3 regions of the Rhizobium sp. KNZ2-6A genome follow, and region 2 is predicted to be linked to each of the others. Evidence: predicted binding sites of a transcription regulator. Region 2 holds the regulator's gene; each other region holds the start of a gene.

Region 1 (9,800 bases), on a different contig from region 2:
GGCGCTGAGTGCGAACGAGGCGCCCTCCCAGTTGCGGCTATGGAAAAACAACGCGACGAAGGCCATGACGACGCCGAAGCCGCTGGAGGCGAGCGCAAGCGCGACGCCGTACGGCGCCACGCGGCTCAGGACCTGGCCGGTGCCGATGCCCTTTTCCTTCACGCCCGGAACAGGCGGACGCGTCTGTGCCAGCAAGAATCCGGCGACGGCGAGGATAATGGTGACGACGCCGATGGTGAAGAAACCGTATTGCCCCTGCAGCCAGGCGCCGAAGGGTGCGGCGAGCGCAATGCCGCCATAGGTGGCGATGCCGTTCCACGAGATGATGCGCACGGTTTCGCGCGATCCCATCAGGCCGATCGCCCAGGTGATTGCCGCGGTGCTCACTAAGCTTTCGCCGATGCCGAGCGCCAGCCGGCCGGTCAGCAGAAGGGCAAGGCTCGCCGTCGGAACATGGACCGTAAAGGTCGAGGCGATCGTCAGCGCGCCGGAAAGCCCGTAAGCGAGGAACCCGAGAAAGACCGAGCGGCGCGGCCCATATTGATCGCAGAGCCGCCCGACCTGCGCCCGGCTGACGATGGTCGCCACATATTGCGTGCTGACGGCGATGCCGGCCCAGACGACGCCGAAACCGAGCCCACTGTCGACATAGGTCGGCAGAACCGCGAGCGGAAGACCGATGGCGGCATAGCCGAAGAATGTCAGCGCGACGATCGAGAGGAGGGATAGGGTCGAGGTGGACCGGATGGTCTGGGAGGCAGTGTTCACGGGATATCGCCTGCGGACATCGGCAACGATGTCCATGCTGTTTGCCACGAAGGAACGGGGTTCGGTATCGGATAGCCATGACGGTGGCGGCCGGAGGGCCGTGCATCGCCACGGACAACCGGTATCAGGCAAAAGCGGGCGTGGTCAACGAATTGCTGCCTTGCAGCAAAAGCGATTGACGGGATGAATTGATTGTGCGTGCGAGCCGAAGCCGTCCATTGTGAAAGCGGGGCCGGTTTGCAGGCCCCGCTCGGAAGGCTTTACATCGTCAAGACGACACTGGCCGTCGTTCGTCCCGCCTCGAGGTCGGCATGGGCTCTCGCCGCATCCTTCAACTCGTATTCGGCGCCGATCGGGTTAACCAGTCCGGCCTGCAGCGCCGCCATCAGCGCGGTCGTGCCTTGGCGATAGAGCTCGGGATCATTGGCATAGGTCAATACGCTCGGGCGAGACAGGCCGATCGCGCGCGGAGCGGTCAGCTCCTCTATCTGGATCGGCGGAATGGGGCCGGCCGCCTGGCCGAGACTTGCGACCATTCCGAAAGGACGAACGGCGGCAAATGTCTGCGACAGCATGGTGCCGCCGATGCCATCGACGGCGAGATGCACGCCACGGCGATCGGCAATGCGGCGCGTTTCCACGACCCAATCCTCGGATGTGTGCAGGAGAACCACATCGGCTCCGGCCTCGTGGGCGAATTCTGCCTTGGCTTCGGAACCGACCGTTGCGATGACGTTCGCGCCAAGCCGCTTGGCAAGGCGTGTGACGAGCTGGCCGAGACCGCCCGCTCCCGCATGAACCAGCACCCATTCGCCCGCTTTCACGGGATAGACCTTTTGCAGCACCATATGTGCCGTCAGTCCGCGCAGCATGGTGCTGCCGGCGACACGCTCGCTGACGCCATCGGGCAATTTCACCAGCCGGGTGGCCGATAGCGTGCGCACCTCGGCATAGCTGCCGAGCGGATGACCGATATAGGCGACGTGGTCGCCCACGCTCAGCTCGTTGACGCCAGGGCCAAGGGCCTCGACGACGCCGGCGCCCTCGAAGCCGAGCACGCTCTGGCCTGGTGGCAGCGGATAGAGCCCTGAGCGGACATAGATGTCGACGAAGTTGACGCCGGAAATGCTTTGGCGGATCCGGACCTGGCCGGGACCCGGCTCGGTGGCGGGGAGATCAACGGCTTTCATGGCCTCGGGTCCGCCCGGGCCGGTAATGGTAATCGCTAGGGGCATGTGGGAAGTCTCCTTTCAGGAGATCTTTGACCATAAACAGCGACTTGAATAAATTCGGTATGAACTCACCGCTTCTGTGCAATAATGCACCGATGATCGATTGGCAGGATCTTCTTCACTTCGCCGCCCTGGCACGAACCGGCTCGCTTTCCGCGGCGGCGCGGGAGCTTGGCGTGGATCACGCAACGGTTGGCCGCCGCATTGCCGCGCTGGAGCGTTCGCTCGACCTGCGCCTGATCGACCGGCGGCCGCGCACCTCGCCGCTGACGGCCGACGGCCGCGCCATTGCCGAACTGGTGACGGGAATGGAGGAGAATGTCGAAGCGATCAGGCGCTATTCGAAGAGCGCCGTCGCCGGACTTTCCGCTGCGGTAAAGATCAGCGCGCCGCCGTCGATCGCCGCCCATCTTCTCGCTCCGAAAGCGGCTCTCTTCCGTGACGAGCATCCGGACATCACCTTGACGATTGCCGGCGTCACCCGCCGCGCTGCGCTCAACTACGGGGAGGCCGATATCGCCGTGCGCATGACGCGGCCGGAGGAGAGCGATCTCCTGGTTCGGCGTATCGGCGTCATTCGTTTCGGCCTCTATGCCATTCCGACCGTGGCGCAAAGGCCCGAGGCCGAGTGGGTCTTCATCGGCTACGATGCCGCAATGGAGCATCTGACGCAGCAGACCTGGCTCCGCAGCCTGCTGGATGGCCGCCCGATCGTGTTTCGCGCCACCGATGTTTTCGGCCAGCTGGAGGCAGCCCGCGCCGGGCTCGGCGTCGTGGCGCTCCCAACCTTTCTGGGTGATAGCGAAGCGGGGCTGACGCGCCTGCCGGTGGCGGTTCCGTCACCCACGCGGGACCTCTGGCTCGTCACCTATCCGGATCTGCGCCGCTCGCCGGCCATCCGCGCGGTGATGGATTTCGTCAGCGACATCATCGCTCGAAGCTGCCCTTTGTGCGGCGAGGCGGAGGCGGCCGCGTAAAGCCGGGTTCCGGCTTGTATTTTCCTGTTGCGGCCCGGAGGCGAATCTCTATCCATAGATAGGCAGGCCATAGACGGATGGGCCATACCTACGGTCGGTGATCGATGACGAAGCTGGGCAGTTGGTTCGTGATGGACAGGGCGGATCTCGTCGCGGGCATATCGGTTGCAGGCCTGATGCTGCCTGAAGCGGTCGCTTACGCGGGCATCGCCGGCTTGCCGCCGCATCGGGCCATTCTTGCCGGCATTGCCGGATGCCTGGTCTATGCCATATTCGGCCGTAGCCGCTTTGCCATCGTCTCCCCCACATCCTCGTCGGCCGCCATTCTCGCCGCAACATTGGCGGTGGTTCCGGGCGACGCCACCGTCAAGGCTGGCCTTGCCACGGTTGCCGTGGCGCTCGCCGGCATTCTGTTCGTCATTGCCGGCGCATTGCGCCTCGGTGGCATCACCGGCTTTATTTCACGGCCCGTGCTGCGCGGCTTCGCGCTGGGATTGGCAATCACCATCATTCTGCATCAGCTGCCGATCCTGGTCGGCGTGCCCGTGCAGGGTTCGAATATCCTCACCTATGCCGCGGCACTGTTCGGCGCGGTCCTGCAATGGAATCCGATCAGCGTTGCCATCGGCATCGTCGCCCTGGCGGCATTGCTGCTGCTGAAGCGGCTGCCGGGCGTTCCCGGCGCCTTCCTCGTGCTTGCCGCAGGCATCTTCGCCTCCTACCTGTTCGGCCTCGAAGGTCACGGTGTCAAGCTGGTCGGTGCAATCGAGATCCTGCCGCAATGGCCGTCGCTGCCGGATGCCGGCTGGGCTGGCTATTCGCGCCTGGCGCAGTTCACGGTACCTCTGGTTCTCATCCTTTTTGCCGAATCCTGGGGAACGATGCGGGCCTTGGCGCTGCGCTACGGCGAGACGCTGGAGGTCAATCGCGAGCTTGGCGCGCTGGGTGCCGCCAATATTGCCAGCGCCCTCGTCCAGGGCATGCCGGTCGGCGCGGGTTTTTCAGCCGGCTTCGCCAGCGAGGCGGCGGGAGCGAAGACGCGGGCGACCACCGTCTTTGCCGCGATCGGCCTTGCGATCCTGATCGCCTGTGCCGGGCCGCTCGTAGCACTTCTGCCCGAGCCGGTGCTGGCCGCCGTCGTGATCGCGGCCCTGACCCATGCGCTCGATCCGAGCCCGATCCTGCGTCTGCGACGCCTGCATCGCGATTTCTACGTGGCGATGGGCGCCGCTGTCGGCGTGCTGGCTTTCGGCGTCCTCAACGGCATGCTGCTGGCAATCGCACTCTCGCTCGCCGCCATGATGCATCGGCTGGCCTCGCCGCATGTCGCGCGTCTCGGCCGGCTGAACGACAGCCATGATTTCATCGATGTCGGCAGGCATGACGATGCCTCGGAGATACCGGGCATTGCCATCTGGCGCCCCGGCGAAACCCTGTTTTTCGGCAATGCCGAGACGATCTTCAGCGAGATATTATTGGGCAGCCGCGGTGAAACCGGATTGCGGGCTGTCATCCTCAGCCTGGAGGAGAGCTCCGATATCGACAGCACGGCGATGGACGCCCTGATGGAGTTCGACAGCGCCATGCAGCGCCGGGGTCTGCGCGTCCAGTTCGCCCGCGTACATGACCGCGTCCGCGATCTCATGACGGCCGCCGGTGTCGTGGACGTCGAGAACCGCTGCAGCTTCAGCGTCGATGACGCCGTGGCGGCGGTGGTGGCGTCTTCGGGAGCTGCTGAACCTGTTCTAAAACAGTAAACGCGGAATCTAGAACAGCGTCCAGTGCCAGACATGGCCGTGTTCGCCGTCGCCTTGAAAGCTGTTCACCAGCGTGAAGTTTTTAACCGGCCACGTGACCGGCTCCTCCAACCTCATTTCGGGAAGAATGCGGTCGCAATAGAACAGCGTCATATGGGGTTGGAATGACCTTGGTATGCCACTTTCAAAGCCCATACTTTGCATGCCAGCATCCAATTCCCGACGGAGTGTTGTTAGCCCTTCATTTTCTTCCCTGCACCAGAGGACATATTGACGTTTGTTGCCATTGCCGAACGTTCCCGCCCGATCGAATACCAAGGGAAACGATTTCAGGCAGATGGTTGATCCGGCCCCCAACGCAGCGAAGGTGGCTTCCTCTTGGGAGCGGGAGACAATATCGATAGGATAGATGGTGACATGATAGAGATCAGGCTTTCTTGGCGTGCGCGTGAGTCCGTTTCGCCGACTGTGGCCCACGGTCATTTCAGCGGCCAATTTAGCGATTTCCGGGTCCGGCAGCGCCGCAAAATAAAGAGCTTGTCCGCGCTTTGGCAGGCTTTTGCCTTTGCGCCTTATTGGCGATTTGCCGAGATCCAATGACATTTGGTCCGCGCGCTGCATGGCTTTGTTCAAAGCCGTCCGGGCTTTGTCTCCTCCTGTTTTTCGATATCGAAACCATAGTACTCCGCGGCCATGAGCGCAAGAACAAAACATGAACATTTGTGCCGATAGAACTTTTCGACCCGTAAGCTCTCAAAAAACGATCGAATAAAAGGGCGGCTTGATCCGTTCATTCCAGGTTCGGGCTTTCGTGCCCATTCTCACCACAAGGAATGACAGCCATGTTCACCAGACCAGTCTTCGCGGCCATTTTCCTCGCTCTCATCGGCCTTGGTATTGCTTCTTGCTCGACCTCAGGTGAGCGCAACTCCGGCGGCGGCATGACACTGAACGCCCCTCCGACCGGCGGCGGATATTGATACTCCGCCTGCGATTGTCTCACGGTGCTCCGCTGTCGCTAAAACGGTGGCAATTGCCGATCTTTGCAAGAATCGGGTTGAATTCGACGCTCGCGAGGACGATTTTCATGACAAGTGGAAACACAGGAGCTTTCGTCATGAATCAGACAAGGCAGAATTACCTGATCTTCGAAACCGCCGGCGGCTTTTGCGGCATCGCGTGGAGCGATGCCGGCGTGATCCGCTTTCAATTGCCTACGAAGGACGCGGCAGCAACGGAACGCTTGTTGCTGCGTCGCCTGTCGAACGCGCAGCCCGGCACGCCGACGCCGGAGGTTGCTGAAGTGGTCTCCAAGGTGAAGCGCTATTTCGCGGGCGAGGAAATCGACTTTTCGGGCGTCACGCTCGATCTCGGCGAACAGGATGCGTTTTTCAGGAGGATCTATGACGCCGCCCGACAGGTCGGTTGGGGTCATACCACCACCTATGGGACGCTCGCCAAGCAGCTTGGCGTGGGGCCGGAGGCCGCGCGCGATGTCGGCCAGGCCATGGCCAAGAACCCGGTGGCGCTGATCATTCCCTGCCATCGTGTTCTTGCGGCCGGCGGCAAGATCGGCGGCTTTTCGGCACCCGGCGGCTCGAATGCCAAGGCGCGCATGCTGGAGCTGGAAGGCGTTCAGCTCGCGCCACCGAAGCCGGTGCAGCAGTCGCTTGGGTTTTAGAGCAAATCCAGGAAAAGTGCTTAGCGTTTTCCGTCCGAAATTGCGGGAGAACAATAACGTATCCATGTCGTTCAAGCGGATCCGCTTGGGATCGCGATCCTCCCGGGCATCATGCCTCCTGTTCCAATGCTCTCTTCCGCCACAGAATGGCGAAGACAAGACCATGGTTGACGAGCAGCAATGGCACGTAAAGCGCAGGCACATAAATGCCGGCACCGAAGAGGCCGGGATTTCCGATCTTAGTTCCGCCCATGTAATAGGCGTTCAGAAGATCCAGGGTTCCCCAGATATTGAATATCCAGACAATCGGAACGGCGATCGGCCATCGCCAGGAAAGGGTCGCCATCGAGACAAGCGCGAGAGCAGCCGCGATGAAATCACCCCATGCGACCTGATGGGCGAAATCTGAGCTCAACTCCGGCGATACGAACCCGGATACCAGAAAGTTCATGCCGAAGAACCTGAACGCATGAAAAGCCGCGAGAAGTCTCAGGGCCTCATAGCGCGGCATGGCACGAACCGCAGGCCAGACATAGACGTAAGCCACTACCGAACTTGTCAGGAAGGCGCCGGCGACGCTGAGAACGAATGGAAGATTGACGTCCGGTGGCATGCGCGGATTCCCTTGTATTTGTTGGATATGTTTCGATATCTGCGGGTGCTCAGGGATTGGCCATGAGCAAGCGGAGCGGCCAAAGCGGGCCGATTGCGATGTATTCGTGGTCCATAAGATTTTGCCTGGCTAAGGGCAGACCCTCCATGATTGCCTGCGCCTCGGCGACATCCCTGGAATCCAGCAGGAAGATGGCTCCGCGACCGTCGCCCCGGGAATACCATTCGCGAATCTTTCCGCTGAGATAGAGCAGTATCGTCTGCTGGATTTCAGCGGGCATGACGGTCATGACTTGTTCGCGTGTGACGCCCTCTTTCACGGTAAGGATGATCATCACCCCGGTGGTTGCGGGTAAGATGGCTTGTGCCTGCGCAGGGGTTGGATGTGTCATGGAGGCGGCTCCTGTAAGAGTGGGTCAGGAAGACGCGACAGATCGTTTTCACGGTCTCGTTTCGGCGACGTCCTGATTGACAGCTCAAACATAAGTCCGCTTTTCACGAGCGACTATTCTCGATAATGTCGACGAGTTATGAAGCAGAACTTCACAGTCAGGCAGGGTGCGCTCGACGGCGTCGAAGCCTTCCTGAGTGTCGCCCAGCACCGCAGTTTTCGTAAAGCGGCAGCGGAGCTCGGGGTAACGCCATCGGCAATCAGCCAGGCGGTGCGGGCGCTCGAGGCGCGTATCGGCGCGGCACTTTTCATCCGCACGACGCGCAGTGTCAGCTTGAGCGAGGCCGGCGAGCGATTTCACGCACGCGCAAAGCCCGCTTTCGAGGAGCTTGTCGCCGCAAGCCATGGCGCGCGCGAGCTTGGGCAGCGGCCCGCCGGACTGCTGCGCCTCACGGTGCCGCAGGCGGTGGTGCCGATCCTGCTGGAGCCGCTGATCGCATCCTTTTGCCAGGCCTATCCCGAAATCGAGGTGGAGATCGCCGCAAGCGCGGACCTGGTCGATATCGCCGCCGAAGGGTTTGATGCCGGTGTCCGATTCGGGCAGTTCATCGCCGCGGACATGGTTGCGGTTCGGCTGACCCCGCCTTTCCCTCTCGTGGTCGTCGGCGGCCCCGAATATCTGCGTCGGCACGGAAGGCCCGAGCGTATCGGCGATCTGCGTCAGCATGCCTGCTTGCGCATGCGCCGCTCGAATGCGTCGATCGCGCCTTGGTCCTTTGTTGACAGCAACAAGTCGATCGAGGCGATCGTCTCGGGTCCGCTGATCACCCACGATTTCCCCACCATTCTGGGTGCGGCGGCGGAAGATATGGGGCTCGCGCAAGTGCCCGAACCGATCGCCGCCAACCTAATTAAAGCAGGCAAGCTCGTGCGTGTTCTGGAGCCATTTGCGCCCATGGCGCCGGGCATGTTTCTATATTACCCCAGCCGCCATCAAATGATGCCGAAATTGCGTGCCTTCGTCGACCACGTCAAGCGCCGCAAGCCTTAGGCTGCGTGCACCGAGAAAGGAAAATACCATGCAATTTCGGTGTCTTCCTGAATAGAAGGTAGCGCCGTTGCCCTCATTCCGCTCGGCTATTTGAATAGGTTCTAACGCTTTGTTATTACCTTGCTTTGGAACTAAAGGTCGTGCGAGATCGTTTATCTCTAACTTTGCTACGACGCTGACGTCGTTCCCGGCCGGCTGGGTAAGCGGCGTTTTTTAGGGACATCTCATCATGAAAATTTCGTCTGGATTTCGTTCAGTCGCGGTTGCCGCCATCGCCGCCGCAGGCATTGGCTTTGCCAGCGCCGCGCATGCCGATAGCGGCACGATCCGTTTTGCCGTCTACAAGGCGGCTTTCTTCGTCGGTGGCTCCGGAGGGGAGGGCACGCTGACCTTCCACGGCCGGCGCTATCCCGTCACGATCGGCGGCATTTCGGGCGGCCTCGCCTTCGGTGCCTCCAAGACCTATTTCAGCGGTACCGTGCGCCACATTCGCCGCGCCCAGGATGTCAGCGGCGTCTACGGTGCGGCGGGCGGCGGCGGCGCGGTCGGCAAGGGCGCCCAGATAATCGTCATGACCAATGACAAGGGCGCTGAGCTCGAACTCACAGGCCGGCAGGTCGGCCTGCAGGTCAACGCCGATATCAGCGGCATGAGCATCAGGGTGAAATAAGCGTCATTCTCTGGATAGGCCCGATTTGCTGAATTGGCGATCGGGCACGTCCGGGAGGGCCGTCAAGCGAGTGCCGTGCTGATGCAATGCCGGAGGTTCTGGCGCGGGGTCTGCGCGGACTAACTCGTCCTGACGGTCAGCTCGTTACCGCGTCCTGGATCGAACGACAGCGGCAGTGAGAGATAACCGTTCTGAGGATTGCGGACATAGTCGATGTAGCCACCCGCCTCCACGAACGCATTTTCGCCGATTATTATCGCGCCAGGTTTCAGATGAGGTTCCAGCAGCTTCAAGATCGGAAGATAGAGGGTGAAGGCGCCATCGAGCAACACCATGTCGATGTCGCCGCCGACGCTGGGCTTCAGCGTTTCCCGCGCATCGCCGATCCGAAACTCTACGAGGTCGGCTAGGCCGGCGGCCATGAGGTTCGCCTTTGCCCGCTCGGCCTTGCTGGGTTCAAGCTCGGTGCCGATCAGGGCACCGCCGCCCATGTCACGCAGCGCCGCCGCCATATAGATCGCGGAAATTCCCATCGAAGAACCAAATTCCACGATGCGCTTCGCTTTGCAGCTCCGTGCGGACATGTAGAGAAAGCGCCCGAACTCCGGGGAGACGCTAAGGAAATTATCGGCGTAGCCGTGATAAAGTCCCGCCAGATCCC
Region 2 (9,800 bases):
CGTGCACCATCGTGTGGTGGGTCACACGATAATCGAAGTCCTTCTTCTGCGCGGCCGTCGGCAGTTCGCCGTAGAGAAGGAGGTAGCATACTTCGAGGAAGTCGCCGTGTTCGGCCAGCTGATCGATTGGATAGCCGCGATGCAGCAGAACGCCTTCGTCGCCATCGATATAGGTGATGCTGGACTCGCACGATGCGGTCGAGGTGAAGCCAGGATCGTAAGTGAAAGTGGAGGTGTTCTTATAAAGGGCACCAATATCAATGACACTTGGGCCGATGGTTCCGGTCTTCACCGGCAAGTCCACCGTCTTTTCACCCCAAGTTAGTTTCGCGCTTTGTTCCGTCATGCTGATCCTCCAAGATTTGGCGGGATTGGCGCCATAAAAAGCGCCAAAAGGTTAAGCGACTACCGACTAGCTATATGATCCAGAGCCTAATGCCAAGTTATCCCACCGCCGAATTGTGCATTGCGGTATCAACTTTTGGGCACTGCGGTGGCGCCATTGACGAGGCTGCGCTGGGAAACCGGCTCTATTTCGTCTCTCCTATGCCGATTTCGATTGAAATCACTGCACGGTGACGGCAAAAATCGCGCCAAAGCTGTAGTTTTGCGTGGGGGCGGCGGCGAGTGCCTAATTTGGAGGCAACGGAGCAGCGTGAAGATGGCCGGGATGTCGCTGCGCCTTTGCAGCTTCGCCCTGCTGTCGCGACGATTATGCTTCGCGCCAAAGTGCCGCAAGGAGAGCGGACGCAGGATTACGCGCCGCTGACATCGCGTCTCCTCTTAGCCGCAGGCCGCATTCGAGGCAGCATTGCCCGGCTGGTCGAAGAGGAGGCTGCACATGGCCGCGCCATCCTTTTCGCGCCGATCTATATGGGTCTCGGTGCGATCCTCTGGTTCGAAGCTGGCAGCGATCCACCGCCGCAAGCCGTGCTGGCGGGCCTGTTTGTCTTTGCCGCCAGCTTCGCGTTCCGGCGGGAAGCGGGAAGGCTGTTTCGCCACCTGCTTTTCGCCGGCATGCTCATTTGCCTCGGCATGACGCTGGCTCAATGGGAAAGCTGGCGGGCTTCCACTGTCATGCTCGACTCGGCGGTGACCACGACCGTCACGGGCAGCGTCGAGCGACGTGAATCCTATGACAATGGAGGCTGGCGCTATGTCGTCCGGGTCGAGGCGACGGAAAAGCCTACGATTCGCCGTTCGCCGGAACGGGTCACGATCTTCATACGCAAGCAGGTAAAACCGTTCGACCTCGGCGACCGCATCCAGGGCAGGGCGCGTTTGACGCCGCCGTCCGGGCCGGCTCTACCTGGCCTCAACGATTTCGCCTTCAGCTCCTATTTCAATGGCATCGGTGCGAATGGTTTCGCTTATGGCAGCCCAGACTTGCTATCTCCATCCGGTGATAGTGCAAATTCGCTGTTGGACAAGGCTGATATCTGGCTTGCCGGCCTGCGCAACGGCATTGGCGACAGGATCAGGGAAACCTTGCCGGGAGATACGGGCGCCTTTGCCGCGGCGCTCGTCACCGATGAGAGACGTGCGATCTCCAAGGATACGACCGAGTCGCTGCGAATTGCCGGTCTCACTCACATCATTGCAATTTCAGGCCTGAACATGGCGCTGTCGGCCGGCATCTTCTATGTCGGCCTGCGCTATCTGTTCAGCTTGTTTCCGGGAGTTGCGCAGGCATGGCCGACCAAGAAATTCGCCGCCTTCGGCGCGCTTTTGACGGTGACGGCCTACTACCTCATTTCGGGTTTTGGCGTATCCGCTGAGCGCGCTTTCATCATGATGGCGATCATGCTGGTGGCCGTGCTTTTCGATCGGCCGTCGCTCAGCCTTCGCAATGTCGCGCTATCTGCCATCGTCATCCTCATTCTGTCGCCGTCGCAGGTGCTGGGCCCAAGCTTTCAGATGTCCTATGCCGCGACGCTGGCGCTGGTCTCGGGCTATTCGCTATGGAAACGACGACGGCCTCGCGAAAACATCCTCTCGCGTGTCCGTCTGTTGAGCCCGCTGCTCTTCGTCTCGCGCTTCTTCGGTGGCGTGCTGTCGACCTCGTTCATCGGTGGCGCATCGACGGCCATCTTCTCGATCGAGCATTTTCACCGGCTGGCGACATATGGGCTTGCCGCCAACCTCGCGGCCATGCCGGTGGTCTCTTTCATTGTCATGCCGTTCGGCATGGCGGCAATGCTGCTCATGCCCTTCGGCCTGGACGGGCCACTCTGGAAAGTCACCGGCGAGGGACTGGAGCTCGTCATCCTGATCGCCAAAACCGTGGCTGGTTGGGGAGGCGACATCACCTTCGGCCGCCAACCCGGCTGGTTGATGCCGACCTTCATTGCCGGCTTCCTGATCATGACCATGTTGCGGAGCCGGCTTCGCCATCTGGGCCTGCTGTTGCTGCTTTCATCCACTGGCGTGGCTGCATTCGGCTCCGCCGTGCCGAAGCCGGATCTGATGATTTCCGAGGACGGTGTTCTGGTTGCGCTGCGGCAGGACGATATACTCGCCACAAATCGCGAAAGGCCGCAGGCCTTCATTTTCGAACAATGGCAGAAGGCGCTGGTCGCAACCGAACACCAGCCTCCCATTATTCTCCCCAGTGACAGCCGGCTTCCGCAGATCAACAAGACGACCGATCGCCGTAGGCGATTAAGCAGCGAAGAACAGAAAGCGGTCCGCAAGGCAATGGAAGAGGCGCTGGATCGGACGATGCAAGGAAGTTTCGCCTGTCAGAAGGGCGCGTGGTGCGTGGCGATGCTCGATAATGGCGCCATGTTGGTCACCATCGAAAATGCTGCCTATCTGCCGCCGGCTTGCGATACCGCGCAAATCGTCGTCACATCGATCCGGCTGCGGCTCGATCATTGCCGCTCCGGCGCAATGCTCATAACCGGCGCAACATTGCGGCGAACTGGCTCTCTCGAAATGACCCTCGGCGCAGATACGCCAACCGTTTCGACGGCATTCAAAAACCCGCAGCGACCATGGACGCGGCATCGAACTTACGATTGGCGCGCAGACAAGTTCGCCACGCCAATCACGCTGAAATCACCGGTCAGTGATAACGCCGAATAAGGCCGACGAGCTTCCCTTGGACCTTGACGCGATCCGGCCCGAAGATACGGGTTTCATAGGCTGGGTTGGCGGCTTCCAGCGCGATGGAGGCGCCCTTGCGGCGGAAGCGCTTCAGCGTCGCCTCTTCGTCGTCGACGAGCGCAACGACGATATCGCCGGGATTGGCCGTCGTCGAATTGCGGATGATGACCGTGTCGCCATCGAAAATTCCGGCGTCGATCATCGAATCGCCCCTGACCTCCAGTGCATAATGCTCGCCGGAGCCGAGCATATCGGCGGGAACGGTAATGTCATGCGTATTGTTCTGAATGGCGGAAATCGGAACGCCGGCGGCGATGCGCCCCATGACCGGTACCGATACCGAACTGTTCTGGTCGTCGTTGGCAACTTTCGCCGGGGCGGGCGGCGCGACCGGCTGAGATTTGCCGAGACTGCCCTCGATAACGCTCGGCGAAAAGCCACGACGCGGCTGCAGGCTCGAATTATAGGCCTCCGGCAGCTTGATGACTTCGAGCGCTCGCGCCCTGTTCGGCAAGCGGCGAATGAAGCCTCGTTCCTCGAGCGCCGTGATCAGACGGTGAATGCCGGATTTTGATGCCAGATCCAGTGCGTCCTTCATTTCGTCGAAAGATGGCGGGACACCGGACTCTTTCATCCGCTCGTGAATGAAGAGAAGCAGTTCCTGCTGCTTGCGAGTCAACATCGTCTTGGAACCCCAAATCAAGAAAATCGTCGTGAAACAAATCCAGAACGGACACTATATGTTCCATATGTGTTCCGCAAGTGCTTAAATTTCAGTAAAGCTTCGCCGGGCCGATCAAATAATTGCCGTCATCGAATGGATCGCTTGAAATTCCTCGGGAATTATATCCGCGCTAATTCAGCGATAAATATGAGAAATGCCGCTTTGTTCGCTTTATGGACGCTTCACCTCTATCCTGTTCACTTCAAGTGCGGATAAAGACGACGGTTGTCACCTAAGCCGGCTACAGTTGAGAATCAGCGCGTTCCCGTTGTCAGGGTGCATCCGACTCACATTCTCTTGCGCCTTCACAGCTTGGCTTTCGTCTTGAATTGAGCATTGTATGGGCGCAAATCTGCTCTCGCAGGCAAACAAGGGAGGACCATGACTTTGTCGCCGCATCCGCTTGATCATCTCGTGCTGCCGACCGTCAACATCGCTCTGGCGCGCGAGCGCCTGGGCAAGCTGGGCTTCACGGTGGCTCCGGATGCCCGCCATCCTTTCGGCACGGAAAATGCCTGCGTCTTCCTTGCCGACAAGACCTATCTCGAACCTTTGGGCGTAGCATCGCAGGAACAATGCGAGACGAGCATTGCCGACGGCAATGTCTTCGTTGCGCGCGACCAGGCCTATCGCTTCCGCGTCGCCGAGGATGGATTTTCGGCCCTGGTTTTCGGCACGGAGGATGCCGTTAGCGATGACGAGCGTTTCAATGCGGCCGCGATCTCGGCTGGGCGCATGCTGGATTTCTCCCGGCCGATGAAGATGCCGGATGGAACGGAAACCACGGCCGGTTTTCGTCTCGCATTTGCGGCCGATCTGCGCGCGCCGGATTTCCTGGCCTTCTGCTGCCAGCGCATCAATCCGCTGCCGGCCGATCGCAGCGCGCTCGAGCGTCACGAAAACGGCGTGACCGGCATCGCGCGGGTGGCGCTTTCCGCGCTGAAACCAGCGGCGTATCGCACCTTCTTCGAAGAGATCGTTGGCGGCCCGCGGGTCTCGGAACACTCCTTCGGCCTGACGATCAAGGCAGCCAATGTCGATGTGGAAGTTTTGACGCCGGAAGGAATGGAAGCATTCTACGATTTGCCTGTTCACACCAGCGATCCCGGGCTGAGAGCACGCGCAATCCTTTTCAAAACGCGCGATCTTTCCGTGACATCGTCGCATTTCACTGCTAACGGCGTCACCTACACGCGTAAGAACAATCGTATACTGGCAAGGCTGGCGCCCGGACAGGGCGCATTATTCGCCTTCGAGGAGATAGCATGAGCACGAATTCCGAAGTCACCGTCGGCGAGGGTGCCTCCAAGGTCCTCTTTTCCAATACCGCCAAGCTGTCGCTGATTGCCGGCCCCTGCCAGATGGAGAGCCGCGACCATGCTTTCATGGTCGCCGGAGTTCTGAAGGAGCTCTGTGGTAAGCTCGGCATCGGCCTTGTCTACAAATCCTCCTATGACAAGGCGAACCGGACCTCTCTGTCAGGCAAGCGCGGCATCGGCTTGGAAAAATCCATGGAAGTCTTTGCCGACCTCAAGAAGGAATATGGCTTTCCGGTTTTGACTGACATTCACACGGAAGAGCAGTGCGCTGTCGTCGCCAAGACGGTCGATATCCTGCAGATCCCGGCTTTCCTGTCGCGCCAGACCGATCTCCTGGTTGCAGCCGCCAAGACCGGCCGTGTCGTCAACGTCAAGAAGGGTCAGTTCCTCGCGCCGTGGGATATGAAGAACGTGCTTGCCAAGCTCAATGAGAGCGGCAATCCGAATATTCTTCTGTGCGAGCGCGGTGCCTCCTTCGGCTATAACACGCTGGTTTCGGATATGCGCTCGCTACCGATCATGGCGGCCATGGGCGCGCCTGTCATCTTCGATGCGACCCATTCCGTACAGCAGCCCGGCGGGCAGGGCGGTTCTACCGGCGGCGACCGTCGATTCGTCGAGACGCTGGCGCGCGCCGCAGTCGCTGTCGGCGTCGCGGGTGTTTTTGTCGAGACGCATGAGGACCCGGACAATGCGCCCTCGGATGGCCCGAACATGGTCTATCTGAAGGATATGCCGCGGCTTTTGGAGAAGCTGCTGGCCTTTGACGCCGTGGCCAAGGCCTAAGAAATATCAGGCATTCAACAGGCTGACATGAATTTGCTTTACGCGGCCTGCAGGAGTGCCAAATCGGGGCGCGGATCGGCATTGAAATTTCCGTGCCTTCGATTAAGACGATTTAAATCGATTTATAAACCAGCGAGCAGGAAGCTATCATGACCGCAATCACCGACATTATCGCCCGCGAGATTCTCGACAGTCGTGGCAATCCGACCGTCGAAGTCGATGTCTACCTCGAAGACGGCAGCATGGGCCGCGCGGCGGTTCCGTCGGGCGCGTCGACCGGCGCGCATGAGGCCGTCGAGCTTCGCGATGGCGGCAAGCGCTATCATGGCAAGGGTGTTGAGAAGGCCGTCGAAGCCGTCAATTCGGAAATCTTCGATGCCATCGGTGGCATGGATGCCGAAAACCAGATCCAGCTCGACAACATCATGATCGAACTGGACGGCACGCCGAACAAGTCGCGCCTGGGCGCCAACGCCATCCTCGGCGTCTCGCTCGCTGTTGCCAAGGCCGCCGCCCAGAGCGCCAACCTGCCGCTCTACCGCTATGTCGGCGGCGCCCATGCCCGCCTCCTGCCGGTCCCGATGATGAACATCATCAACGGCGGCGCCCACGCCGATAACCCGATCGACTTCCAGGAATTCATGATCCTGCCGGTCGGCGCTGAATCCATCCGCGATGCCGTGCGCATGGGCTCGGAGATCTTCCACGTCCTCAAGAAGGAACTGGCATCGCAGGGCCACAACACCAATGTCGGTGACGAAGGCGGCTTTGCACCGGGCCTCTCCAGCGCCCCGGCAGCTCTCGACTTCATCATGAAGTCCATCGAAAAGGCCGGCTACAAGCCGGGCGAGGAAATAGCTCTCGGCCTCGATTGCGCCTCGACTGAATTCTTCAAGGACGGCAAGTACGTGCTCGAAGGCGAGGGCCGCACGCTGGAATCCGGCGCGATGGCCGAATATCTGGCCGAACTGGCCGCCAAGTACCCGATCGTTTCGATCGAAGACGGCATGGCTGAAGACGACTGGGAAGGCTGGAAGACGCTGACCGACCTGATCGGCAAGAAGACCCAGCTCGTCGGCGACGACCTGTTCGTCACCAACTCCGCTCGCCTGCGCGACGGTATCCGCATGGGCGTTGCCAACTCGATCCTCGTCAAGGTCAACCAGATCGGCTCGCTGACCGAGACCCTCGATGCCGTCGAGACCGCGCACAAGGCCAACTACACGGCCGTCATGTCGCACCGCTCGGGCGAAACGGAAGATTCCACCATTGCCGATCTGGCGGTTGCCACCAACTGCGGCCAGATCAAGACCGGCTCGCTGTCGCGTTCCGACCGTCTGGCCAAGTACAACCAGCTCATCCGCATCGAAGAAGCGCTCGGCCCGCAGGCAAAGTATGCCGGCCGCTCCATCCTTCGTGGCTGATATCTGATCCGCGGGATCCGCTTGGATCTGCGACCAGATTATTCGCTGAAATCGAACCGCGCCTTCGGGCGCGGTTTTTTGTTGGCCCGCGCAGTTAGAGTCAACGGACGGTTAATCTCTGCCGGTTAAATTAGCTCTAGGTGTTTGATTTGATGTGATCTTGTCCGAAGCGGTATTGGCTTCGGAGCGGGATTGCCTAAAGCCAGAGCGTTCGAGCGAGTATGTGGACAAAGTATCATAAGAAGAGAAAGTTCGGGCGCTTCATTCTTCCCGCCATCACCATCGCCTTCGTGAGCTATTTCGGTTATCATTGCATCCATGGCGATTACGGTCTTAAGGCGACCGAAGTATTCGAGCAGCGCCGCGTCGACCGCGCCAAGGAATTGGCGGATCTGGTCACCAAGCGCGAGCACCTTGAAAAGGAGGTCACGCTCCTGAGTGATGGCTCCCTGGACAAGGATATGCTCGATCAATATGCGCGCTATCAGTTGACCTATTCCAAGGCGAACGAGATCGTCATTTTCAACAAATAGCCACAATTAACCGAATTTCGGTTAATCAAGTTTTCGCAAGTTATATCAATAACTTGCGAAGAATATGAGCCATGCAATTATAGCATTGCTGTGGCGGACAATCTTGCCTATGTTACGCCTCACCACAAAAACGAGGCTACTCACACAGGGAGGGTTGAATGGCGCCGCGAAAAAACGCGACCGTTTCCAGCCGTAAGACAGCATCAAGGCCTGCCAAGGAAACCAATGGCGGCCCGATCGCAGATTTCGATCGCGATGCGGAGCTCAAGGCTTATCGTGAGATGCTCCTGATCCGCCGCTTCGAAGAAAAGGCCGGCCAGCTTTACGGCATGGGCTTCATCGGCGGCTTCTGTCACCTTTATATCGGCCAGGAAGCTGTCGTCGTCGGCATGCAGCTGGCGCTGAAGGATGGCGACCAGGTCATTACCGGCTATCGCGACCACGGCCATATGCTGGCAACCGGTATGAGCGCGCGCGGCGTCATGGCTGAACTCACCGGACGCCAGGGCGGCTATTCCCGAGGGAAGGGCGGCTCCATGCACATGTTCTCCAAGGAAAAGAATTTCTACGGCGGCCACGGCATCGTCGGCGCCCAGGTGTCGCTCGGCACCGGCCTCGGCTTTGCCAACTGGTATCGCGGCAATGACAATGTCAGCGTCGCTTATTTCGGCGATGGCGCCGCCAACCAGGGCCAGGTCTACGAAAGCTTCAACATGGCGCAGCTCTGGAAGCTGCCGGTGATTTTCGTGATCGAAAACAACCGTTACGCCATGGGCACGTCGACCGCTCGCGCCACGGCGCAGGCAGACTTCTCCAAGCGCGGTGCATCCTTCGGCATTCCTGGCCTCCAGGTTGATGGCATGGACGTACGCGCCGTCAAGGCCGCGGCTGACGAAGCCGTTGCGCATTGCCGCTCCGGCAAGGGCCCGATCATCCTGGAAATGCTGACCTACCGTTATCGCGGCCACTCCATGTCCGACCCGGCCAAATACCGTTCCAAGGACGAAGTGCAGAAGATGCGCTCCGAGCACGACCCGATCGAACAGGTCCGTATCCGCCTTCTCGAAAAGGGCTGGGCGAGCGAAGACGATCTGAAGGATATCGACAAGGATGTCCGCGACATCGTCGCAGACAGCGCCGATTTCGCCCAGAACGATCCGGAGCCGGATGCATCCGAGCTCTACACCGACATTCTGCTCTAAATCGGGGAGGGACGATCCATGCCCATCGATATTCTCATGCCCGCCCTTTCTCCGACGATGGAAGAGGGTACCCTTTCGAAATGGCTCAAGCAGGAAGGCGACAAGGTCGTTTCCGGTGACGTCATTGCCGAAATCGAAACCGACAAGGCCACCATGGAAGTGGAAGCCGTTGACGAAGGCACAATCGGCAAGCTGCTGATCGACGCCGGCACCGAAGGCGTCAAGGTCAACACCAAGATCGCCATCCTTCTGCAGGACGGTGAATCCGCCGATGCCATTTCGTCCGCAAAGGCTGCACCCGCCGCCGAGCCGGCAAAGACCGAAGCTCCTGCCGCCGCTCCGGCGCCTGCTGCTGCACCCGTTCCGGCCCAGCCGAAGGTTGCCGCAGCCGCTGATCCGGAAGTTCCGGCCGGCACGGAAATGGTATCGATGACGGTGCGTGAAGCGCTGCGCGACGCAATGGCCGAAGAAATGCGCGCCAATGCAGACGTCTTCGTCATGGGCGAAGAAGTTGCGGAATACCAGGGCGCCTACAAGGTAACCCAGGGCCTGCTTCAGGAATTCGGCGCACGTCGCGTGATCGACACCCCGATCACCGAGCATGGCTTTGCCGGTATCGGCGTCGGTGCTGCGATGGCCGGCCTTCGCCCGATCGTCGAGTTCATGACCTTCAACTTCGCCATGCAGGCGATCGACCAGATCAT
Region 3 (9,800 bases), on a different contig from region 2:
ACGCGCCTTGGACTTGGCCTGACGGGCCTTCGGGCTGGAGGCGATCCATTCCTGTTCGCGGCTGATTGCCTTCTGACGGCCAGCTTCTTCGCGGGCTTCCTGCTGCATGCGCTTGGCCTTGGCCCGCAGATAGGCAGAATAATTGCCTTCGTAGGGAATGCCGCGGCCGCGGTCGAGTTCGAGGATCCAGCCAGTAACATTGTCGAGGAAGTAGCGGTCGTGGGTGATCATCATCACGGCACCCGGATAATCACGCAGATGCTTTTCCAGCCAGGCAATAGTCTCAGCGTCGAGATGGTTGGTCGGTTCGTCGAGCAGCAGCAGGTCTGGCTGCGAGAGAAGCAGGCGGCACAGCGCGATACGGCGGCGCTCACCACCGGAAAGGCTGGTAACTTCGGCATCGCGCGGCGGGCAGCACAATGCTTCCATCGCCATCTCGACCTGGCTTTCCAGATCCCAGAGATTCTGGCTGTCGATGATGTCCTGGAGTTTGGCGCCCTCGTCCGCCGTCTCGTCGGAATAGTTCATCATCAATTCGTTGTAGCGATTGAGGATTTCGGTTTTCTTGGCAACGCCTTCCATGACGTTTTCGAAAACCGTCTTGTTGGGATCGAGCTGAGGCTCCTGCGCCAGGTAGCCGATGGTCGCGCCTTCGGCCAGCCAGGCCTCGCCGGTATATTCCTTGTCGAGACCGGCCATGATGCGCAGCACCGTCGACTTACCCGCACCGTTCGGTCCGAGAATACCGATCTTGGCGTCCGGATAGAAGGAGAGATGAATATTCTCGAGGATCTTCTTGGCGCCATAGGCCTTATTCAGACCGGCCATATGATAAATGAACTGACGTGCCATAGCTTGGGTTACTCCACGGGCGGATAACATTGCGAATTGTGCCGCTATGTAGGCGAAACCCCGCCCTCGGGCAACGGCGAAACCTTGTCCGAGGGCATTTATCCGCGTCACAAAGACCGGAAAAGCTTAGAAACCGGCGGCATCCACCACGCCACGGTCGCAGCCGAAGGCAGTGCTGCCGGCACTTTGGATCAGTTTGGCGAGCCGCGGCTCGTTACCCTGCTGGGGCTCGATCGCATCCTCCGAGAGGCCGATGGTCAGCTCCGAAATCATCCTGACATCGCCGACGCGGCGGCAGCTCATCTTTATGCGCGCATTGGCACCCTCGCCGAAGCTCTGATCGAAGGCGGCCTTGATGCTTTCGGCGTCGAGTTCCTTGCCGATATTCTCCGCGAAGAGATCGCGCACGGACGACGCATTGAGCTCGGCGATCAGGCCGGCGGCGATGGAAAAATATTTTTCGGCGCTGAGCTTCGTGCAGGTGCCATGCTTGATCCACTCATGCCGCTCGAGGCCGGATTGCGTGCCCGGCATCACCTTGTCCAGCTTCGCCTTGACATCCTGCGACAGCTCCACCGCCGGCAGATCCTTCCAGTCGCGGCCGCGATCCGCCTGCTTCAAATCCTCAGAAACATCGCAATATTCCTGCCGCATAGGCCACAGGCCATGCAGCGAGAAGTTCGTGGCATCATGATTGTTCGACGATTGGTTCCGGCATTCGGCCTTTTTCTGGTTCGTCGCGCAAAATGCCGGCTCCCAGCTTGCCGCCAGGATAAAACGCGTCCGCCCACGACTATGCTCCTGCGCCATGGCGCTGGCGGCCGTTCCGACCGAAAGAAATACAACTGCAAATACCCGAAGCAACTGCCTCATTCCTGCCTCCAATTAGAACATTATAGGAACAAATAAGCAGTTTGATCGGGCGGACGCAATCCTGAATCGTAGCGCTCGGAAAGATTTATTTCTGTGCGCTTCGACACCTATCCATTGCAATCGAGCGGATGATAACCTTTCGTCCAAACAGGGAGGACCGAATGCATGTTCGCGGAGACGCAGCGCCTGAATAGCCCGACCGGCGCGAAGATTGCCTATCATCACCTGCCGGCAACGGCGGAAGCGCGCGGCATCCTGCTGATATCGCATGGCCTTGCCGAACACTCCCGCCGCTACGAAGCCTTTGCGGATGCGATGGCCGCCCAAGGCTTCCATGTTTACGCCCACGATCATCGCGGCCACGGCGAGACCGTTGCCCACGATGCGCCCATCGGCCGCTTCGCGCGAAAAGGTGGAGTGGACCATGTCATCGCCGATGTGCTCGCCATGCGCGAGCTTGCCGCAAGCGCTCATCCCGGCCTGCCTATCATCCTGTTCGGCCATTCCATGGGTGGATTGATCAGCCTCAACACGGTCGTGACGCATCCGGACAAGTTTGACGCCGTCACCGTGTGGAACTCCAATTTCAATGCGGGCCTCGCCGGCCGCGCCGCCCAGCTCATCCTCAAGACGGAGCGCATGTTCAAGGGATCGGATGTTCCAAGCGGACCCTTGCCGAAGTTGACCTTCGGCACCTGGGGCCGGTCGATCGCAAATCGCCGTACCGACTTCGACTGGCTTTCGCGTATCCCTGAGCAGGTGGACAAATACATCGCCGATCCCCTCTGCGGTTTCGATGCCTCAGTCTCGCTCTGGCTCGACATATTCGAGCTTACCTTCCGCGCGCCGCAAAAGACCTATCTCGACCGGCTTCGGCGCGATATGCCCATCCATCTCGTCGGGGGCGGCAAGGATCCGGCAACCGATAATGCGAAAGCCATCTCCTGGCTGGCAAACCATTTGAAAAATGCCGGCTTCTCTCATATTACAACCGAGATCCATCCCGACATGCGGCACGAGACGCTCAACGAAATCGGTGCCGACGAAGCCATTTCCCGCTTTGCCGACTGGTGTGAAGAGGCGACGGCAAATAACTGATTTTCATGGGAATTCTGCAATGAACACCTCCGGCGGCTCCTCGATCCGATTGCCGCAATCGGAGCTGAGCTTCGGCTTGATGATGATGTTTCTTTCCGTCGTCCTCGCGCCGATCATCGACATCTTTTCCAAGCTCGCCGCAACCACCATTCCGCCGGCGGAAGTCACCGCCGCCCGCTTTATCCTCCAGTCGCTCTTTGCGCTGCCGACGATGGCGATACGCGGGCAATGGGGCGTGTGGACATGGCGGCGCAGCGGCGTCCATGCCGTCCGCGCCGCCGTGCTGACGCTGTCCATGGTGTCGTTCGTAACAACCCTGCAGGTGATGGAAGTTGCCGATGCCATTGCCATCTTTTTCGTCGAGCCGATGATGCTGACCATTTTGAGCAGCATCTTCCTCAAGGAAACCATCGGCTGGCGGCGCTACACCGCCTGCGCCGTCGGCTTTTTCGGCGCGATGCTGATCATCCAGCCGAGCTTTCAGGAAGTCGGCTTCATCGCCCTGCTGCCCGTCGTCACCGCGCTCTGCATCGCCGTCTACGTGATGATCACGCGCGTCGTCTCCCATAGCGAGGACGCCTGGTCGATGCAGTTCCAGACCGGCCTATGGGGCATCGGCTTCAGCCTGATCCTGCTTGCCATCGGCCGCGCGACGGGATCCGCAATCCTCGACCCGGTCATGCCGGATCTGACTGCCATGCTCTACCTGCTCGGTGTCGGCGCCACCGCGGCGGCCTCCGGCATCTTCACGGTGCATGCCTATCGTGCCGCACCGGCCTCGACGCTCGCGCCGCTGCAATATTTCGAGATCGTTTCCGCCACGATCTTCGGCTGGCTCGTCTTCAACAATTTCCCGGATGCGATCAAATGGCTCGGTATCCTCATCATCATCGGCTCCGGCCTGTACATTCTCTGGCGCGAGCGGCGCTTTGCTTCCAAGCCTGTATCCGATACATCTGAAACAGCATTCACGCCCTAAGCGGGAGAGCGGATCGATATGACAGACAAGAAGACCAAGAAACCTCCGCTGTCCGGTATTCGCGTCATCGAGCTTGCCCGCGTGCTCGCGGGCCCGTGGGCCGGGCAGATGCTGGCCGATCTCGGCGCCGATGTCATCAAGGTGGAAAACCCCGACGGCGGCGACGACACCCGCCAATGGGGACCTCCCTTCGTCGAAGGCAAGGATGGCGAAAACCTCTCGGCCGCCTATTACCATTCGGCCAATCGCGGCAAGCGCTCCGTCACCGCCGACCTCAAGACCGAGGAAGGACAGGAATTGGTGCGCCGGCTGGTGAAGACCGCCGATGTGGTGATCGAGAATTTCAAGCTCGGCGGCCTAGTCAAATATGGGCTGGATTATGAAAGCCTGAGAAAAATCAATCCACGCATCGTCTACTGCTCGATCACCGGCTTCGGCCAGACAGGCCCCTATGCCGGCCTGGCAGGCTATGACTATATCGTCCAGGGCATGTCCGGCTTCATGTCGACAACAGGCGAACCGGACGGGCAGCCGATGAAGGCAGGCGTCGCGATCGCCGATATCTTCACCGGTATCTATGCCGTCTCCGCGATCGAGGCCGCTCTGATCCATGCCTTGAAGACGGGCGAAGGGCAGCTGATCGACATGGCGCTGCTCGATGTGCAATCCGCCGTGCTTGCCAATCAGAACATGAACTATCTGATCTCGGGCAAACCGCCCGTGCGGCTCGGCAACGCCCATCCGAATATCTCGCCCTATGAAGTCGTGCCCACCGCCGACGGCTATCTCATCCTTGCCGTCGGCAATGACGGGCAATTCCGGCGCCTCTGCGCCATTCTCGGCATGGAGACCCACGCCGACGACGAGCGCTATGCGACCAACAAGGCCCGCGTCGCCCATCGCAACGAGGTGCGGGCTTTCGTCTCGGCGGAAACGCTGAAGTGGAACAAGGCGGAACTGCTCAGGGCCTGCGAAGCCAATGCCGTTCCGGCCGGCGCCATCAACACGATCGAGGATATGTTCGCCGACCCGCAGATCGTGGCGCGTGGCCTCAAGATCGATCTCGAGGACAGCGCCGGCACTATCATTCCGAGCGTGCGCACGCCGATCGTGCTGTCGGAAACGCCGTTGACCTATACGCGGCCGAGCCCGCGTCTCGGCGAGCATCAGGAGGACGTTCTGGCCGAATTGGCGGAACTGGAGGGAAAGGCAAGCACATGAGGCGAACGGGCGGGCAACTCATCGTCGAGGCTTTGAAGGCCAATGGCGTGCAGCGCATTTCCTGCGTGCCGGGCGAGAGTTTTCTCGCCGTGCTCGATGCACTGTATGACAGCGATATCAAGGTGCTCGTCTGCCGCCAGGAAGGCGGTGCTGCGATGATGGCGGATGCCTGGGGACGGCTGACGGGTGAGCCGGGCGTCTGCATGGTTACGCGCGGCCCCGGCGCCACCAATGCATCCGCCGGGCTTCATATCGCGCGGCAGGATTCGATCCCGATGATCCTGTTCATCGGCCAGGTCCAGCGCGATGCCCGCGAACGCGAGGCCTTTCAGGAAGTGGAATTCCGCCGGGCCTTCACGGAATTCGCCAAATGGGTCGGCGAGATCGATGATGCCGCCCGCATTCCGGAATTCGTCACCCGCGCCTTCGCCGTGGCAACATCCGGGCGCCCCGGTCCCGTCGTGCTGACTCTGCCTGAAGACATGCTGCGCGATGAGGTCGAGGCGCCGGAAGCGCTGCCCTATGCACCGGTCGCCGCCCATCCGAGCCGCGGCCAGCTTGTCGACCTCAGTCAACGCCTGGCCGCCGCGGAACGGCCGATGGTCATCCTCGGCGGCACGCGCTGGAATGAGGAGGCAGTTGCCGACGTCAGGCAATTCGCAGAGCGTTTCAAGCTGCCGGTGGGCTGCTCCTTCCGCCGGCAGATGCTGTTCGACCATCTGCACCCGAATTATGCCGGCGATGTCGGCATCGGCATCAACCCCGTGCTGGCAAAGGAAATCAAGGAAGCGGATCTGCTGATCCTTCTCGGCGGCCGTCTTTCCGAAATGCCGTCCTCCGGCTACACGCTGGTCGATATCCCCTACCCGAGCCAGCAGCTCGTCCATATCCATCCCGATCCGTCCGAACTCGGCCGCGTCTATCGGCCAGACTTGGCCATCTGCGCTAGCCCAGCGGATTTTGTTACTGCAGTGGCGGATCTCGATACCCCCATCGAGACACGCTGGGCCGAACGGACGGAGCGCATGCATACCGCCTACCTCTCCTGGTCGACGACACCCGAAAAGAGCCCTGGCGCGGTTCATATGGGCCGCATCATGGATTGGATCGAAACCAACACGGCTGATGATGCGATCTTCACCAATGGTGCCGGCAATTATGCCACCTGGCTGCACCGCTTCCATCGCTTCCGCCGCTTCAACACGCAAGCCGCTCCGACATCTGGCTCGATGGGCTATGGCCTGCCGGCGGCGGTGGCGGCAAAACAGCTCTTTCCCGAGCGCGAGGTGATCTGCTTTGCCGGTGACGGCTGCTTCATGATGCATGGCCAGGAGTTTGCGACCGCAGTCCAATACAGCCTGCCTCTGATCGCCTTGGTCATCAACAATGGCATGTATGGCACCATCCGCATGCACCAGGAGCGCGAATATCCCGGCCGCGTCAGCGCCACGGCCCTCGACAATCCGGATTTCGCGGCGCTTGCCCGCGCCTATGGCGGCCATGGTGAAACGGTGAAGGCGACGGAAGAGTTTGGCCCGGCCTTCGAGCGGGCCAGGGCGAGCGGCAAACCGGCCATCATCGAGATTATGCTCGATCCAGAAGCAATCACGCCCTCCCGCACCCTGACGGAAATCGCCCAAACAAAAAGCCGGTGAGCACGAGCCCACCGGCCTTTCAAAAGTACATTGAGCCGACTTAGTCGAGCGCTGCGGTCACGATGAATTCGACCTTGTACTTCGGCGCTGCGAGCTTGGCTTCGCTGGTCGCACGGGCCGGCGTGTGCGCCGGATCGACCCAGGCTTCCCAGGCAGCGTTCATTTCGGCAAAGTAGGAGATGTCGGAGAGATAGATGAGCGTCTGCAGGATCTTCGACTTGTTGGTGCCGGCGGCACCCAGCAGACGGTCGACTTCAGCCAGCGCCGACTTGCACTGATCCGTGACGCTTTCGCCTTCGCCAACCTGGCCGGCAAGATAGACGGTGTTGCCGTGGATGACAGCGCCGCTCATGCGGGCGCCAACGTCGATACGCTTGATGCTCATGGTCTTCTCCTGATGTTGTTCTTCGACAGGTAAACAGGGCACAGCCCGCGGCCCGCCCTCAATCAAAAGGCCGGGTAAGGACCCGTTCAGCCGCGAACGTGATGCGTCTTCTGATAGATCGCGGTCGAGCGTGCGCCGGAGCGGCAATAGCCGAGCATCGGGCGCGGGAACTCGTCCAGCGCATCGACCATGCCCTGCACAGCCTCTTCCGTGACGCCCATGGGGCCGACGGGCACCTGGGTGATCTCCAGGCCGAGTTCCTTGGCGCGGGCCTCGATAACGCCAAACGGCGTCTGATCCGGGCTCTCATTGTCCGGGCGATGGCAGACAATGGACTTGAAACCCATGGCCTTGATCTGGTCGAGATCCTCTACGGTGATCTGGCCGGACACCGAGTATTCATCGTCGATCGGGCGGATATCCATGGTTCATGTCCTCTCTAAAGCCGTGGCCTTGATCTACGCCGCGACAGGGCGAGCGTCAACCGCGAGACACTCTCAAACGAAGGCAAAGTTGAGCATGAAATTGCGGACTTCGCCGGGCTGGAGAATATTGAATTCGCCCGCCTCCTCAAGCTCCGCGCGCGAGACCCAGCGGTGCGACACCGGCTCGATGCCGAGCACATGCGCGGGCGCGCGCTGGTTGCGCCAGACCTGCAGGAACGGCAGCGTATCGGTACCGAAGCGCACCCTCAAAGTCTTGCCGCCGATGGCCGCGATGGGGCCGAGGCTGATCTCAGCCCAATCCTCGCCCTTGTCCTGCGCCGGCACGCAGAAGATATCACCGCCCTCTTCGCCGAACGTCCATGGAAAGCCGCCATTCTCCAGCATCTGCCCGGCGAGGCGCGTGCCGCTGTCGAACCACTTCCCGCCGAGATTCATGTGGTACATCAGAAAGACCGGCATCGCCTCGACGCTGGTATTGACGATGCGGTCGGCGAGTGAAACCTCGCCGGCTGCACCATCGATCCGCCAATGGCGTTCCAGCCTCGCCGTACGGCGTTCAGCGGTGATGACGTCGATGTCGGCGCGGCATTCCGCATTGCCATCTTCGAACTTGGTCCAGAGAATTTTGGCCGGATGAGAGGAAAAGGATCCATGAAGCGGATAGCGCCTGCCCTCAAAAGCTCCCGTCATCGGCTGCGGATGACGGATATGGTCCGGCCCGCAGGTAAAGAGGAAGCCCTCCAGCGAATGGTCGATCCGCGGATCGCCGTCGTCGGGAATGGCGCGTCCAGGTGCGAGATTGTTGCCATCGACGATGCAGGCGCCGATATCCAGCACGGAGCTCTCATCCAGCGTCAGTTTCGGCCCCTTGGCCGCTGAAAAATCCATCATCCCTAGCATCCTCCATGACTTGCGCTGCCGGCGAGCGTTGTCCCGCGATGGAGCGCGGCTGAAATAAACGGTGATTTGGCTTACCGAATGTTAACTTGAAGTCTTGATCACGGATTTTTTTATATTTTATTCAGCATGATAATTTAAATTTCCATACTGGCGTCAAAATTGCCATGTGTGTGTCAGCCGAACGACTACCCCGAGGATTCGACAGACGTGAACCGGTTCGTAAAATTGAGTTTTGCTCTGGCAATGACTGCCACTGTGTCCATGCTTGCGCTCACCGATGCGCAGGCACAATATTATCGCAGCGGAAACGGCAACACGGTTCTCGTCACCCCCGACGGCAGGATCCTCGATCAATACCCTTACGGCGGTGGATATTCCATGGCGCGCGACGGACGCGGCCGACGGGTTCTGATCGATGCTTACGGCAATGTCGTCGCCACGGAGATGAAGGCAAGTACCTATTATCCTCGCGCGCCCACTCGCCAAGCTTACAACGATAACGGGTACGACAACGGCGGCCGCTATGGCGACACGCAGCTCTCCAACAATGGCGGTTACCAGGATTATCGCCGCTATCGCACCGACAGCTACGGTAACTACGACGGCGACGATCAGCAGGATCGTGGCGTCGTGACCGGCGGTATTCCGCGCGACGGCGATATTCAGCGTCAGCCGCTCGACAGTCAGCCCCTGCCGGGCAAGAACCAAGGCCAGGCGAACCCGAGCGGCAACGATTATGCATCGATAGACCCGCAGCAGGGCGCACCGGATATCGTCAACAGGCCGCCGGCCGAGCCCGTCATCACGCTCAAGGGCAAGTCGAAGATGGAGATTACCGCGCTTGAGGTCTTCCTCTCGCGGCAGGGCATTTCGCCCGGCGCTATCGACGGCCGCATGGGCGCCAACGTTACCAAGGCGATCTATGCCTATCAGCAGATGACTGGCCAGACGCTGGATCCGAACAATACCGATGCAATCCTCGAGCAGCTGCGCATGTCCGGCGGCATGCCGATCATCAACTACACGATCACAGCCGCCGATGCGGCCGGCCCCTATGTTGCATCGATCCCCGAAGACTATGCCGCAAAATCCCAGATGCCCTCCCTCGGCTATACGTCGACGACCGAAATGCTGGCGGAGCGCTTCCATATGGATGAAGGCTACCTGAAGGCGCTCAATCCCGGTGTCGATTTCACAGTGCCGGGCAGCACCATCAAGGTCGTCAATACTGGTCCCAGCAAGACGGGAACGGTCGCCAAGATCCTGGCGGACAAGGGCCGCAAGCAGGTTTTCGCCTATGACGCCAACGGCACCTTGGTCGCGGCTTATCCTGCCAGCATCGGGTCCGCCGACACGCCCTCGCCATCCGGCACGGTCACCGTCGAGCGCGT

The links. The regulator LexA, encoded in region 2, represses DNA repair genes until DNA is damaged. The targets are predictions, from matches to a motif close to TGTTCNNNNTGTGTTCNG.
Region 1: ACPYOP_RS05165 (2'-5' RNA ligase family protein) is a predicted target of LexA. The motif match lies at 5,436-5,453, and genes of this name have one in related genera.
Region 3: ACPYOP_RS18345 (ribonuclease T2 family protein) is a predicted target of LexA. The motif match lies at 1,739-1,756, and genes of this name have one in related genera.

What each region holds. Positions count from the first base shown of each region.
Region 1 is NZ_JBNDIC010000004.1:228,098-237,897, reverse strand. It holds gene ACPYOP_RS05185 (MFS transporter) at 1-768, opposite strand, end outside; gene ACPYOP_RS05180 (quinone oxidoreductase family protein) at 1,029-2,003, opposite strand; gene ACPYOP_RS05175 (LysR family transcriptional regulator) at 2,063-2,977, shown strand; gene ACPYOP_RS05170 (SulP family inorganic anion transporter) at 3,082-4,734, shown strand; gene ACPYOP_RS05165 (2'-5' RNA ligase family protein) at 4,744-5,355, opposite strand; gene ACPYOP_RS05160 (hypothetical protein) at 5,577-5,714, shown strand; gene ACPYOP_RS05155 (methylated-DNA--[protein]-cysteine S-methyltransferase) at 5,852-6,415, shown strand; gene ACPYOP_RS05150 (hypothetical protein) at 6,525-7,028, opposite strand; gene ACPYOP_RS05145 (hypothetical protein) at 7,078-7,419, opposite strand; gene ACPYOP_RS05140 (LysR family transcriptional regulator) at 7,558-8,469, shown strand; gene ACPYOP_RS05135 (hypothetical protein) at 8,699-9,139, shown strand; gene ACPYOP_RS05130 (O-methyltransferase) at 9,259-9,800, opposite strand, start outside.
Region 2 is NZ_JBNDIC010000052.1:1,075-10,874, forward strand. It holds gene gltA (citrate synthase) at 1-346, opposite strand, end outside; gene ACPYOP_RS27000 (ComEC/Rec2 family competence protein) at 628-3,087, shown strand; gene lexA (transcriptional repressor LexA) at 3,068-3,790, opposite strand; gene ACPYOP_RS27010 (VOC family protein) at 4,214-5,101, shown strand; gene kdsA (3-deoxy-8-phosphooctulonate synthase) at 5,098-5,937, shown strand; gene eno (phosphopyruvate hydratase) at 6,087-7,361, shown strand; gene ACPYOP_RS27025 (FtsB family cell division protein) at 7,583-7,894, shown strand; gene pdhA (pyruvate dehydrogenase (acetyl-transferring) E1 component subunit alpha) at 8,053-9,096, shown strand; gene ACPYOP_RS27035 (pyruvate dehydrogenase complex E1 component subunit beta) at 9,115-9,800, shown strand, end outside.
Region 3 is NZ_JBNDIC010000025.1:79,693-89,492, reverse strand. It holds gene ettA (energy-dependent translational throttle protein EttA) at 1-852, opposite strand, end outside; gene ACPYOP_RS18345 (ribonuclease T2 family protein) at 979-1,725, opposite strand; gene ACPYOP_RS18340 (alpha/beta hydrolase) at 1,891-2,823, shown strand; gene ACPYOP_RS18335 (DMT family transporter) at 2,843-3,802, shown strand; gene caiB (succinate--glutarate CoA-transferase) at 3,821-5,023, shown strand; gene ACPYOP_RS18325 (thiamine pyrophosphate-binding protein) at 5,020-6,678, shown strand; gene ACPYOP_RS18320 (RidA family protein) at 6,719-7,063, opposite strand; gene ACPYOP_RS18315 (protein tyrosine phosphatase family protein) at 7,150-7,488, opposite strand; gene ACPYOP_RS18310 (DUF4432 family protein) at 7,561-8,400, opposite strand; gene ACPYOP_RS18305 (L,D-transpeptidase) at 8,653-9,800, shown strand, end outside.